2 regions of the Brucella sp. NBRC 12950 genome follow, and region 2 is predicted to be linked to the other one. Evidence: predicted binding sites of a transcription regulator. Region 2 holds the regulator's gene; the other holds the start of a gene.

Region 1 (7,540 bases), on a different contig from region 2:
CGCCCATTCTCCAGCTTACAATTGTTGGAGAAGCCATGAAGGCAAAGCTTTTGCAGTGAAAATTGTATTCTGAGGGCTCTCTGGCCATAGAGCGGAGCAACGCCGGCCTCGAACTTTCAGTTCGTTCTGGTTCGATGAAAGCGTTTTGTCCAGGCTTGGGTGAGTTTCCTGGAGACTGGAAAGTAGCTTGATGTTCTCTTATCTTTGAGAAAATATTCGAAAGAACACCAAGTGAGAACGCAATGACCGTCTTCGCCATAACTGACGATGAAACTATGCGCATTGAGATACTTCCGCCGGAATCGGCTCGCCCGACAATGATGATTTGTGATTGCTGTCAGGAGAAGCGACCAGCAAATGCGTTCGATTTAGACAGCTGTGGTCTTTGCCGTGAATGTGTTGAATGCGATACGTGGATTATTCCCGACAACACGGACTGGTAGCAGCGAACGCAAAACGGTGATCGCATCTATAAGCGAAAACCCTTAAGGGGCGTGCAGCGCTTTCGATATCCTGTCCCGCTGGTTTCTCGCCTTCATCGTGCGAAAGAAAAGCTTGCAGGACAGGATATTGGTACTATTTCCACATGCTGCGCATTCTGGCACCGACATCTATTCTGACTTGTCGAGCGCTGCGTTCCCCGGCTGAGTGAGAAACTTTCGGCCAACTCGTCGCTTCAAAATATTGAAGCAGGAAAGCTGGAATAAAGCGGGTTCTTGAAGCGTAAACGTGACGATCTCCCTGAGCGTTCTGCCCATAAGTGAAGAAACGCTGTGGCGTGATGAGCGAGAGGTTATCGCGCGCACGTGTCATGCCGACATAGAGCAGACGCCGCTCCTCCTCAAGTTCAGCTGTGGTTCCCGCGCCCAAATCAGACGGAATGCATCCATCCACAACATTGAGCATAAACACCGAACGCCATTCCTGGCCTTTTGAGGAATGAATGGTCGAGAGGATCAAATAATCTTCATCAAGAAGAGGAACGCCTGCTTGGTCGCTGGTCGCATCCGGCGGATCAAGCGTTAACTCGGTCAGGAAACGCTCTCGGTTCGGATATCCCCCTGCGATCTGTTCGAGCTGTAAAAGATCAGCCTTCCTTGTATCTGCATCCTCGTGAATGCGATCAAGATGTGGTTCATACCACGTTCGCGCCAAAGCGACCTCGCCCGGCCACCCGCCTTCTGCTTTTCGTAAACTCGACATTAAAGTTACAAAGGCAGGCCAATCCTGTGATGTTTTTGGCGGCGGGGGAATTTCCGCAAGCGACATGAGCGGTTCAGGATCATCGGCTATCGTGTCAAGAATTCGGGCGGCGGTCTGGGGGCCTATTCCGGGCAGCATCTGAAGGAGGCGAAAACCTGCAACTCGATCACGCGGATTTTGAGCGAAACGGATTGTTGCGAGCAAATCTTTCACATGCGCACTGTCGAGAAATTTCAGTCCGCCAAATTTCACGAAGGGAATATTGCGGCGTGTGAGTTCGACTTCCAGTGCACCGCTATGACTTGAGGTCCGAAACAACACAGCCTGTTGTTTAAGGCTGATGCCCACCTCACGATTGGCAAGCACCTGCTCTACGACATAATTTGCTTGCTCTGTTTCGTCTTTTACGGTGACGAGTAGCGGCCGCTGTTCAGACTGACGATCCGTCCAAAGGTTTTTGGTAAACCGCTCACGCGCCAGATCAATAACTCCGTTGGCTGCAGCAAGGATGGGCTGGGTCGAGCGATAATTCCGATCAAGCGTGATGACGTCTGCAGGTGTGGGGGAAAACTGGTTCGGAAAATCAAGAATATTGCGCACTGTCGCTGCCCGGAACGAATAGATCGACTGCGCATCGTCGCCAACAACGGTCAATCCGCGGCCACCCGGCTTCAACGACAATAGAATCGACGCCTGCAGACGATTGGTATCTTGATATTCGTCGACGAGAATATGATCGAAGCGTCCACCGATGTCGTCCGCTAATTCCGGGTCTGACACCATCTGAGCCCAATATAAAAGCAGGTCGTCATAATCGAGTACGTTTTGGGCCTGCTTTGCCTCAACATAGGCTGCAAAGAGCTTTTTCAGTTCCTCTTCCCAGCCGATGACCCAGGGATAGGCTGACTTCAGAACTTCGCTAAGGGCACATTCCGCATTGACTGTACGCGAATAGATCGCAAGACAAGTTCCCTTGGTCGGAAAGCGGCTTTCGGTTTTAGAGAACCCGAGCTCATGACGAATGAGGTTCATGAGATCGGCGCTATCTTCACGGTCATGGATAGTAAAATCCACATTCAGGCCGATTTGCTCGGCATAAATACGCAGTAGCCGCGCGCCGATACCATGGAACGTCCCAGCCCAGGCCAATGCATCCGTCATAATGGCTGAATTATCGCCTAAAACCTGCCGGCAAATACGCTCGACCCTCCGCCCCATTTCTGAGGCGGCTCTGCGCGAGAACGTCATCAGCAAAATCCGGCGAGGATCGGCACCGTTAACAATCAGATGAGCAACACGATTGGCCAAGGTATTGGTTTTGCCAGATCCTGCACCGGCAATTACCAGCAAGGGGCCACCAATGCGACCCTCCGCGAGGCCGACGCCGTATTCGACAGCCTGGCGCTGCCGCTCATTGAGTTTTTCTAGATAAGCCGCCATTGTCCCCATCTGAGAAGAAAAAAATCCTGACTACCCTGCTCGCTGATATCTCTTTGAATCGTTTGTAGGTTTCATCCAAACCCCACCTGATCCAAGAATTTTTCAGTTCACACACCCGATTGACTCACGCTGACAATCGGAACAAATAGGGAACTTATCAGCTTTAACGGGCGCTGCAAACCCCAGAAAGGGAGCCGTATTTGGAATGCCTCAGATCGCCGCAAATCCTGTTATCGCCGAATTGCGGACACGCATTGAGCGGCTTGAAGGCGGACAAGGTCGTGTGCGTCAGGTTTTGCCGTTTGGCCTTGCGGAAATCGACGCCAAATTGCCCGGTGGTGGATTGGCGTTGGGAAATTTGCATGAGGTGGCTGGCGGCGGCAATGGTGCTGTTGATGGGGCTGCGGCAGCACTTTTTACCGCCGGCATCGCAGCACGAACCAAGGGTAAAATCCTTTGGTTGGTAACGCGGAGCGATTTGTTCATGCCAGCGATCGCCCAGGCTGGGCTTCATCCTGACCGGATGGTGCATCTTGAAGCGGGCGACGAAAAGGCTCTTCTTTCATGTTTTGAAGAAGGCCTGCGTCATGGTGGGCTTGGTGCGGTGGTTGCAGAAACTGCGCGTCTGTCGATGACTGCGTCACGTCGACTGCAATTGGCCGCCGAAAATGGAGGAACGATCGGGATTGCATTGCGCCGCTGGCGACGGCAGTCGGAAGCTGGAGATTTCGGACAACCAACAGCCAGTGTCACACGTTGGCGCGTCTCCGCCCTCCCCTCCGCACCTTTGCCGGTTCCCGGGCTCGACCGTGCACGCTGGCTTGTTGAACTTATTCGCTGTCGCGCAGGCGAGAGTGCCGATTTTGAAGTGGAAGCTTGCGATGAACAGGGTCGTATCGCTCTTCCTTCCCAGATGGTCTACGGATCGCCTGAGAAGGAACTCGGGCGCCGTTTCGCTTCGCGTTGAACCCCCGCTGGTTCTTATCGGCCGCGATGGACGTCGCCGTGTTGTCACTGCCCTTGACCGGCAAGCCGAGGCATTGGGATTGCGTATTGGCATGCTGCTTACCAAAGCTCAGGCGCTGGTTCCTGGACTATCTGTCATTGACGATAATCCGCGCGCTGATGCAGAAGGACTGCAAAAGCTTGCACAATGGGCGCTGCAGCGTATTTCCCCTATCGTCATGGCGGATCCACCCGATGGATTGGTCATCGACACGACCGGAGCCGACCATCTTTTGGGGGGGGAGGCCGCTATGCTCAACGCAATTATTGATCGCTTCGCAGCGTCCGGCATCCAAACGCGAGGAGCTGTTGCGGACACGTGGGGAGTTGCACATGCCGCAGCGCGGTTTGACGCGCAATCGCCGAAAATCATTCCGGTTGACGGCGGTCAAGCCTATCTTGCGCCATTGCCGATAGCAGCTTTGCGCTTGCAATCACCGATAATTGCAGACCTTCGTGCCTTAGGGTTTGAAAGCGTCGGTGATTTGCTAAGCACCCCACGGGCACCATTGACCCTTCGCTTTGGTCCCGAGGTTGCACGTCGTATCGATCAAGCTTTGGGTCAACTAGCAGAACCAATTGCACCAACGCGCCTTAACGAAATCATAGAAGCGCGAAAGGTCTTTGCTGAACCAATCGGTGCGGCCGAAACGATTATCCGCTATATTGATAAACTTGCAGCAGACCTTTGCAAAATATTGGAAGAAAAAGGGTTAGGCACACGTCGCCTTGATCTATTGGTGCATCGTGTCGACAACAGCCGACAGGCTATTCGTGTCGGCATGGCGCAACCTGTCCGCGATGCGAAGCGACTGACACGACTTCTTTCGGATAAGATCGGAACCATTGATCCCGGTTTCGGGATCGAAATCATGGAGCTTGCGGCTGTCATCGTCGAACCGCTCAACGGCAAGCAAAGCATTGCTGCGCTGGTCGACGAGCCGCAACATGACATCGCCAATCTCGTCGATTTGCTGGCAAATCGGGTCGGCGAAAATCGCCTTTGCCGCTTCACTCCAGTGCAAAGCGATGTCCCGGAGCGCTCTGTGACGAAAGTAGCCCCGCTTGCTCCTGAAACCGGAGCAACCTGGAGAAATGACTGGCCGCGGCCGTCACGCCTCTTGCCACGACCGGAGCCTATCGAAACCATGGCGCTTCTGCCTGACAATCCACCTGTGTGGTTTACCTGGCGTGGGGTTCGACGACGGGTACGTCATGCAGACGGCCCTGAACGCATTCGGGGTGAATGGTGGAAAAGAGACGCAGAAATGGCGACGGTGCGGGATTATTTCCGCGTAGAAGATGAAGCAGGGGAGCGCTACTGGATCTTTCGTTCAGGCGATGGGGAGCGAAGTGACAGCGGTAGTCAGTCATGGTTCTTGCATGGGATATTTGGATGAGCCCCATACAATATGCCGAATTGCAGACAACCAGCCATTTTTCTTTTTTACGCGGTGCCAGCAGCTGCGAGGAGTTATTCGCTCAGGCGGCGTTGATGGGAATAAAGGCACTAGGAATTGTTGATCGCAACTCGCTGGCGGGGATCGTACGCGCGCATCGCGCGGCACAAGATACAGGCATACGTCTGGTTGTGGGATGCAGGCTGGACCTTAAAGATGCTACGTCACTTTTGATTTATCCGATGGATCGTGCAGCCTACGCGCGGCTGTCCCGTCTTCTTTCTTTGGGAAAAAAGCGGGCGGGCAAAGGAAAATGCGACCTCGATTGGGCTGATATTGAAGCCTATAGCGAGGGATTGATAGCGGTTCTACTACCCGATGCACCCGACGCTACATGTGCGATGCGCTTACGGCGCGTAAATGAGATTTTTGAAGACCGCGCTTATATGGCGCTCACATTGCGGCGACGTCCCAACGACCAATTGCGTCTGTGGCAGTTGGCAGCGCTCGCAGCCGCAGCAAAAGTTTCGGCCGTAGTGACCAATGACGTCTTGTTTCACGAACCTTCGCGCCAACTTATGCAGGATGTGGTTACGGCTATTCGTCACAATACCACTGTCGATGAACTGGGCTATCGGCGCGAGCGTTTTTCTGACCGCTATCTTAAGCCTCCCGAAGAGATGCACCGATTGTTTTCTCGCTATCCGGAGGCTTTAGCGAAGACATTGGAAATTACCGAGCGCTGCAAGTTTTCGCTCGACGAACTCACGTATCAATATCCTGAAGAGCGACTTTTTCCTGAACTTTCGCCACTACAAGCGCTCGAAAAACTGACTTGGGAGGGCGCAGCTGAGCGTTATCCTGAGGGGCTGCCTGAAAAAGTACGAGGCAGTCTTTTGCACGAATTGCGATTGATTAAAAAACTCGATTACGCGCCTTATTTTCTGACGGTCAATTCGATTGTTCGCTTCGCCCGCTCCAAAGGAATTCTTTGCCAGGGCAGAGGCTCGGCGGCAAATAGTTCGGTTTGCTATGTTCTTGGCGTTACCGGCATCGATCCAGATCGCAACGATCTGTTGTTTGAACGCTTTGTTTCAGAAGAAAGGCGGGAACCGCCTGATATCGACGTCGATTTTGAGCACGAACGGCGCGAAGAAGTCATCCAATGGATTTATGAAACCTACGGGCGGGACCGTGCAGCACTTTGCTCAACCGTAATTCGCTATCGCGCAAAGGGTGCACTTCGGGATGTCGGTAAGGCGCTGGGCTTACCGGAGGATTTAACGAAATCACTTTCATCGCAGGTTTGGGGATGGTCGGAGGGTGTTGAAGCGAGACACGCAGAAGGCCTAAATCTAAATCTTTGCGACCGTCGTCTGCAGCTGGCCTTGGAACTTTCAAACCAGCTTGTCGGCACGCCGCGTCATCTTTCCCAACATCCTGGCGGGTTCGTGCTCACCCGGGACCGGCTTGATGAACTTGTCCCCATCGAACCCGCAGCCATGGAAGACCGCGCGGTGATTGAGTGGGACAAGGACGACATTGATGTTTTGAAGTTCATGAAAGTCGATGTATTGGCGCTTGGCATGCTGTCTTGCATGCGTCGAGCATTCGATCTTCTTGCTCAATACAAGGACATCAGGCTCGAGCTCGCCTCTATTCCTTCCGAGGATCCTCGTACCTACGCGATGATAAGACGGGCCGATACGCTCGGGACGTTTCAGATCGAATCCCGGGCCCAGATGGCAATGTTACCGCGCATGAAGCCGCGTACTTTCTATGATTTGGTCATTGAAGTCGCGATTGTGCGGCCAGGTCCGATCCAGGGGGACATGGTCCATCCCTATCTTAAGCGTCGCGAAGGCAAAGAAGAGATTGTCTACCCGCGGCCTGAGTTGGAGGCCGTCCTGGGCAAGACGTTGGGCGTGCCTTTATTTCAAGAACAAGCCATGCGGGTTGCGATTGAATGCGCGGGGTTCTCGGCGGGTGAAGCTGATATGTTGCGTCGCGCAATGGCGACATTCAAGCACACTGGCGGTGTATCGAAATTCGGAGAAAAGCTGATCGAAGGCATGGTGGCCAACGGCTATGAGCGTGACTTTGCGACAAAAACTTTCAAGCAACTTGAGGGTTTTGGCTCATACGGCTTTCCTGAAAGCCATGCGGCGAGCTTCGCATTGATCGCTTACGCAAGTAGCTGGATCAAATGTTGGCATCCTGACGTTTTCTGCGCTGCACTTTTAAACGCGCAACCGATGGGATTTTATGCACCAGCGCAAATTGTCCGCGATGCGCAAGCGCACGGCGTTGAGATCCGTCCGGTTTGCATTAACGCTTCGCGATGGGACACGACACTTGAAACTATTAGTGGCGACGAATGCAGATTTGCGGTCCGTCTTGGACTGCGCATGGTCAAGGGTTTGGGGAACGCGCAGGCTGCTCGGCTGATAACTTGTCGCGGCGATGCCCCTTATGCATCAGTCGATGATTTA
Region 2 (7,540 bases):
AGAGCGAGTTCTAACGCCTTCTGAACGCGCGCGCGTTCTACTAGACGCCGCGTGGTTGAACTTAAGCAGAGCGCTGAGTCGGGAAGTGGGGCGCGGGATATTCTTCCTTCTGTTTCCCGTGATGATGGGTGTGGGAGCAGTTGTCTATTTCACGCTTTCTTTCGAGCCTGACTGGGTGCCGCTCCTTTCGATCGTGACAGCGGTCTTTATATTGCGTTTTTTTGTGCGCAAACGCTTCTTGCTATCGCAATTGCTGACGCTCGTCGTGGCTCTGCAGCTTGGCATGATAGCGGGGAAATTTGAGACTGAACGACAAAGCACGCAATTGTTGGGTTCAGAGGTTGCAACGCACGTTACCGGCGGAGTGGCTGGTCTCGAATATCGCGACAATGGCAGTTGGCGTGTGACGCTTGATCTGCTTGAAACGCAAAGGCCGAAACTTCGCTACGCACCGCACCGCATCCGCATTACTGCACGCGACATACCGGCCAAGACGACTATTGGTAGCGGGCTAACCGGCTTTGCGCGCCTGAGGGTGCCTTCGGGACCTGTGCGGCCGGGGAATTACGATTTTGCCTTCCATGCCTATTTCGGCGGTATCGGTGCCAACGGTTTCTTTCTTGGAACACCAAAGATTGCCGATGTGCCAGGACCGACCGACATGACGGCAAAAATTGCGAGTTCCATTGCTCAGTTACGCGTGCATGTTTCCGAACGTATTGCGGAAGTGCTCTCTGGTGAGGATGGCAGTGTTGCCGCTGCGCTCATAGCGGGTGAGCGAGCAGGGATCAGCGAAGAAACGAATGAGGATCTGCGCAAGGCAGGTCTGGCGCATATCCTGTCAATTTCCGGCCTGCATATGGTGCTGGCCGCTGGCGTTGTGATGATGTCGTTGAGATCGCTGTTTGCTCTGATGCCGGGGTTTAGCGCCCGATATCCGGTCAAAAAGTTTGCGGCTTTTCTCTCGCTTCTAAGCTGCACATTTTATCTCGCCATGTCGGGTGCGGATGTTGCAGCACAGCGCAGTTACGTCATGATTGTCGTGATGCTCTGCGCATTGCTGGATGACCGTGCTGCCATCAGTATGCGCAATTTGGCGATTGCGTCTGTCGCGATGATTGCAATTTCTCCGCATGAAATTCTTGGTCCGAGTTTTCAGATGTCTTTTTCGGCGACTGCGGGATTGATTGCTGCATTTGCATGGTGGAGCGACAGGAAAGCACGTAATCAAACGGCCAATGAAAATCGACGTTCTAACCCACGCGGGTTCGTATCAAAAATGCTCATTCCTGCGGTGGCGACAGGAGCAACATCGATTGTTGCCGGTATAGCGAGCGGAATATTCGCCGCCTATCATTTCAACAACACCGCACCCTTAGGCCTTGTCGGAAACGTATTGGCCTTGCCGGTTATCTCGATCCTTGTGATGCCCTTTGCAGTGCTGAGCTTGGTGATGATGCCATTGCAGCTTGATTGGCTGCCACTACAGATCATGGGATTTGGTGTCCTATTGGTCAGGCATATTGCAAGTCTGGTCGCTAGCTTTTCTCCTGACGGTAATCCCGGCGTCATGCCTGCAAGCACGCTTATCCTCTGGACTGTAGCGCTTGTTATCGCGGTTGTTTCCACGACCCGGTTGCGATGGCTGGCTTTACCTTTTGTCATTGCCGGGCTTGTCGTTTTTATACGAACGCCATTGCCGGATATTCTCGTTAGCGAGGATGCAAAATTTGTGGCCGTGCGCTTGCCTGATGGTAAATTCGCAGCCAATCGCAGCAGACCGCCAAAATTCACAGGTCAAAACTGGCAGACAGCCTATTTGATCGAAACGTTTATTCCGCCGCAGATTATAAAAAAGCAGAAGCTGGTATCCGCCACTGATGCGTTTGTCTGCGAAGAGGGACTGTGTACGATCCCTTTGCGGGACGGGCGGATGTTTGCTTATACCGCGCAGGAGGAAATGAAGGACATCGCCTGCAATATTGGCGACATCGTCGTTCTTGCGATAGCAGGCAAAAATCTGAGCTGCGAGCGCCCTGATGTGCTCGTGGTGGATCGAAAAGAGCTTGCCTTAAAAGGAACGCTTGAACTCAGGTTGGGGCAGAAAAAGCCCTCGAAAGGCGAAGCTGCAACAGTTTCGGCTGTCCATGAAGTCGACAACGAAGATAAGATCTACCGATTCGAACCGGCAAAACCTCGTAAATTAGCCGGCTATGCAGATGATCTGAGCTTTGCCATTGATGCGCCCGCGAGGCCTTGGCACCTTCATCGTCTTTATTCGCGAGCAGCGCGGGGGCTAGCTGAGCGCGAATATCAAAAGAAGGCTGGCTCTGAAAAGAACTCCAAGCTCGAAGCGGCTCCAGCTTTTACAGATAAATCAGAGCCACTCTAGTTCATGGTTTTCTGGCAGACTTACAGCCATTCCAGCTAAGAATGAATCGTTGGAACCGCTGAAATTGATTGTCTTTACGCATTATCCGACGCATCGCAGCAGAAAAAGAAATCAGTCCGGCGAACTGATTTCCCTGCGGAGACGCTTCGCACTTTTGCCGGAAATACTATGAACATTAACCGCCACATATCTCACGGAAGTGCAGCGGTTATGTGTAACATTTAATAGCGTCGGATCAGACCGATAAGCTTGCCCTGAACGCGCACGCGATCAGGTCCGAAGATGCGGGTTTCGTAAGCCGGGTTTGCTGCTTCCAATGCGATGGAAGCACCTTTGCGGCGAAAACGCTTCAATGTCGCTTCTTCGTCGTCCACCAGTGCGACGACAATTTCGCCCGGATTGGCTGTATCACCACGTTTAATGATGACTGTATCGCCGTCGAAAATACCGGCGTCGATCATCGAATCGCCTTTGACTTCCAAAGCGTAGTGTTCACCGGCACCCAGCATTTCCGGAGGAAGGCTCAGTGAATGTGTCTGATTCTGGATAGCCGAGATCGGCACACCGGCAGCGATGCGTCCCATCATAGGCACAGAAACCATTGTTGAGGAATCATTGTCCGCCATGACCGGAGCAGGGCGCGCCGGTGGAGGAGGGGGAGCTTTACCAAGGCTTCCTTCGATGACGCTCGGAGCGAACTTCTTTTGCGAGTTCAAGCCCGGTGCTATCGAATCTGGCAACCGCAGGACTTCCAGAGCGCGTGCTCTGTTAGGAAGTCTGCGGATAAAGCCACGTTCTTCCAATGCCGTGATGAGGCGATGAATGCCCGATTTCGAGGCTAGATCGAGAGCCTCTTTCATCTCGTCAAAAGACGGAGGGATGCCCGTCTCTTTAAGACGTTCATGAATGAACAGCAGAAGCTCGTGCTGCTTACGGGTCAACATGCGCTACACCCTCCAAACCAGAATCAAATAAAAACAAAACCAGAACGAACACTATATGTTCCAGTCTTGTTCTGCAATGGTTTTAAAATGATTAATGAGGGCGGGAATTGATGCCGTTCGTTACAGCATCAATATTGTGCAAGGATCTCCAAGCGCTGCAGCTGGCGCATTTTCTTCTCTGATCAGTAGTGCATTGGAACGCACAAGAGCAGAAAGCATCGAAGAATCCTGAACTGGAAATGGCTTTACAATCAATGTGCCGTCGATTGCCTTTTCTACCGTCGCACGAACAAAGTCCCTACGATGATCGTTTGCATTCATTGGCTGACCCAATTTCGCGGGACGAATATCTGCAGTTAAGTCAGTGCCCGATAGCTTTGCCACCAATGGGCGCAGAAATACGAGACTGCAGACGAGACTTGAAACCGGATTACCCGGCAGGCCGATGACATGCACGGTTTTACCCGAAACCGTCTTGCGGCCATACATCAGCGGTTTACCCGGGCGCATGGCGATCTTCCAGAAGTCTAGATCGACGCCGCAATTCTGTAAAGCCCCGTGAACGTAATCGCGATCTCCAACCGACGCGCCGCCAATCGTCACAAGAACATCGATGCCATCTTCGAGAACGGCACTAATTGCGGATTCGATCTTCGCAGGGTCGTCGATGATGATGCCCATATCTTCAGGCCTGCCGCCTGCGCGGCGAACGATTTCGGCGATGCCGACGCTGTTGGAGGCGACAATCTGGTCCTGGCCGGGAGCCGTACCGGGCGGTACGAGCTCGTCTCCTGTCGCGAGTATTGCAATGCGGGGTTGTTTGAAAACCGAGATGGCTGCGTTGCCGCTGGCCGCAGCAAGGGAAAGTGCCGGGGCGTCGAGTGCTTTTCCAACTGGAAGAACAACATTGGCCGGTGCAAAATCGAGACCTGCACGACGAATGTGGCGGCCTTTATCGAGACCTTGCCGGATCGTCAGCTTGTCGCCGGAGCGCTCCGTGTCTTCCTGGATAACGATGCTATCAGCGCCTGCTGGCATTGGTGCGCCGGTGAAAATGCGGACCGCCTGACGTTCGCCCAGCTGCCCATCGAAACGCTTACCGGCTGCTGATTCGCCAATTACGGTGAGTTCAAGCGGATAGCTGATATTTTCAGGTGAGATCAGCGCATAGCCATCCATGGCAGAGCAATCAAAGGGAGGTTGCAGAAGGTGAGCCTTCACAGGTTCAGCAACGACGCGTCCACCGGCTGAAGTCAAAGGAACCTGCTCAGAACCGTGTGGCTCTGCCGAGCTCAGGATACGTGCAAGGGCTTCATCGACCGGGAGAAGGGACATTGGCTTCCTCTCGTAGAAAATAATCTCGTTATTTCGCTTGTTCTGCGCATTATCTCACACAGGCTGCTAAATGCTCATGCTGGAAATGCTTCGCTGCTTAAAGCAGATTAACTGCGGCCATGAATTGATTTGCCGCAAGTTCGTTTGAAAATCAGGCTGTCCAGTCGCCTGATTTGCCACCACTTTTTGCGGAAACGCGAATATCGGTAATTTCCATGTGGCGATCAACGGCCTTTGCCATGTCATAGATGGTCAGGCAGGTGACTGATACGGCAGTCAGCGCTTCCATCTCAACCCCTGTGCGGCCTTTCAGCTTCGCAGTCGCAGAGACGCGTAGGCCGGGAAGTGATTGATCCGGTTCGATTTCCACCGAGACCTTTGTCAGCATCAATGGGTGGCAAAGCGGAATGAGATCAGCAGTCTTCTTCGCAGCCATAATGCCTGCCAGGCGGGCAGCACCGATAACGTCGCCTTTGGCGGCATTGCCTTCCAGAATGAGAGCCAGAGTTTCTGGCTTCATTTTGACTGCACCTTCAGCCGTTGCCTGGCGTTCAGTCTCAGCCTTATCGCCGACATTGACCATATGGGCGGCGCCAGTCTGGTCGATATGGGTGAGTTTGGCTGTCATGGCTTACACCTTGCCGGTCAGAAGTTCGCGGGTCGCCTGAGCAACGTCATCCTGGCGCATCAGGCTTTCGCCGATGAGGAATGTTCCGATATCCGACTTTTCAAGACGCAGGCAATCATCATGGGTGAAGATGCCGCTTTCGCCGACCAGAAGACGGTCCGAAGGCACCATCTTTGCGAGGCGTTCGGAAACAGCAAGATCGACTTCAAACGTGCGCAGATTGCGATTATTAACGCCAACAAGACGCGATGAAAGCTTCAGCGCGCGTTCGGTTTCTTCTTCGTCATGGACTTCAATGAGAGCATCCATACCGAGTTCGAAAGCGGTTTCTTCGAGCGCTTTGGCCAGATCATCATCGACGCTTGCCAGAATGATGAGGATACAATCTGCACCCCAGCTGCGCGCTTCATAGACCTGATAGGTGTCGAAAAGGAAATCCTTGCGCAAGGCGGGCAGCGAGCAGGCATTGCGTGCCGCTGTCAGAAATTCCGGTGCGCCCTGAAAAGATGGCGCATCTGTGAGAACGGACAGGCAGGCCGCGCCGCCGTCTTCATAAGCCTTGGCCAGCGCTGGCGGATCAAAATCAGGGCGGATAAGGCCTTTGGAAGGGCTCGCCTTCTTGATTTCAGCAATGAGCGCGAACTTGTTGGCTGCGCGCTTGGCTTCCAGTGCCTTGAGAAAACCGCGTGTTGCAGGCTGATCCTTGGCCTGCGCCTTCACTTCTTCGAGTGGAAGACGAGCCTTGGCAGCAGCGATTTCCTCGCGCTTGTAAGCTTCGATTTTCCGCAAAATGTCGGTGGACATGGTTTGATCCTCTCCGTCAGAGCGGGTTATCGTTTGACACAGCAATGACCTTTTGCAGAACGGCCAAAGCTGCTCCGCTGTCGATGGACTGCGCTGCAAGAGCAATGCCGTCCTTCAGGTCTTTCGCCTTGCCGGAAATCACCAGAGCTGCGGCAGAGTTCAAGAGCACAATATCGCGATATGCGTTCTGTGCACCTTCAAGAACACCAAGCAGCGCTTTTGCGTTAACTTCGGCCTCTCCACCCTTGAGCTCCGACATATCGACCCGACGAAGGCCAACGTCTTCCGGTGTAATCTCAAAAGTACGAATAGTGCCGTTTTCAAGTGCTGCAACCTTTGTGGTTCCTGCCGTGGTCATCTCATCGAGACCATCGCCATAGACCACCCAGGCGGTTTCAGAGCCCAGTTCTTTGAGAACCTGAGCCAGAGGCTCAACCCATTCTGCCGAGAACACGCCAACCAGCTGGCGCTTGACGCTTGCCGGGTTTGAAAGCGGACCGAGCAGATTGAAAATCGTTCGGGTGCCGAGTTCAACGCGCGATGGTCCGACATGACGCATCGCAGAATGGTGCATCGGCGCAAACATGAAGCCAAGACCGGCTTCATTGATGCTGCGGCCAATCGTGTTTGCATCGGCTTCGATGTTCACACCAAGAGCTGCCAGCGCATCTGCTGCACCTGATTTGGAAGAGAGAGCGCGATTACCATGCTTTGCAACCGGAACGCCTGCACCGGCCACGACAAAGGCGGAACAGCTGGAAACGTTGTAGGAGCCGGACTGATCTCCGCCAGTGCCGACAATATCTACAGCGCCCGCCGGAGCGGAAACTGGAAGCATTCGTGAGCGCATAGATGAAACAGCACCGGCTATTTCCGGCACTGTTTCACCGCGAACACGCAGAGCCATCAGAAAGCCGCCGATCTGTGACGGCGTAGCCTGTCCGGACATCATGATGTCGAAAGCTGCCTTGGAATCCTCGAGCGACAACGGATTGCCGGAGGCAGCCTTGGCGATATAGGGTTTTAAGTCAGCCATTATTCCATGTCCGCCGCTGATCAGAAGGCCAATGCATTGTTGATGACGGTCTGGTTGATCCGCACCGGATACTGCTTCTGCAGTTCGCCAACCATCTGTTCAAGAACATCATCTGTGAGTGTCGTTGACAGATAGGTCCGCTGCTGTTCAGGAATTGCTTCCGGACCTGCAGCGGTTGGTTCGGTGACTTCAACAACCTTGAACAAGATCTGCGCATCGTCAGATGCCGCAGCCGCTGTACCGGTGTGGTCGTTTGCGCCACGGAATACCTGAGCGGTTGCAGCCGAGCCAAAATCCGCATCGTTAGTGTTGCGGGTGATGCCGCGCTTGGTCTGCTTTTCAAGGCCAGCTTCAGCAGCAATCGCATCGAGCGTCTCACCGCCATCCAGGCGCTTCTTCAG

The links. The regulator LexA, encoded in region 2, represses DNA repair genes until DNA is damaged. The targets are predictions, from matches to a motif close to TGTTCNNNNTGTGTTCNG.
Region 1: QSJ70_RS21880 (ImuA family protein) is a predicted target of LexA. The motif match lies at 2,781-2,798, and genes of this name have one in related genera.

The regions. Positions count from the first base shown of each region.
Region 1 is NZ_BSQC01000015.1:682-8,221, forward strand. Features, by position in the region: gene QSJ70_RS21870 (hypothetical protein) at 1-59, shown strand, start outside; gene QSJ70_RS21875 (ATP-dependent helicase) at 577-2,643, opposite strand; gene QSJ70_RS21880 (ImuA family protein) at 2,849-3,610, shown strand; gene QSJ70_RS21885 (DUF6504 family protein) at 3,525-5,048, shown strand; gene QSJ70_RS21890 (error-prone DNA polymerase) at 5,045-7,540, shown strand, end outside.
Region 2 is NZ_BSQC01000001.1:529,774-537,313, forward strand. Features, by position in the region: gene QSJ70_RS02585 (ComEC/Rec2 family competence protein) at 1-2,392, shown strand, start outside; gene lexA (transcriptional repressor LexA) at 2,614-3,336, opposite strand; gene QSJ70_RS02595 (molybdopterin molybdotransferase MoeA) at 3,457-4,671, opposite strand; gene moaC (cyclic pyranopterin monophosphate synthase MoaC) at 4,823-5,299, opposite strand; gene trpC (indole-3-glycerol phosphate synthase TrpC) at 5,303-6,103, opposite strand; gene trpD (anthranilate phosphoribosyltransferase) at 6,120-7,139, opposite strand; gene QSJ70_RS02615 (peptidyl-prolyl cis-trans isomerase) at 7,160-7,540, opposite strand, start outside.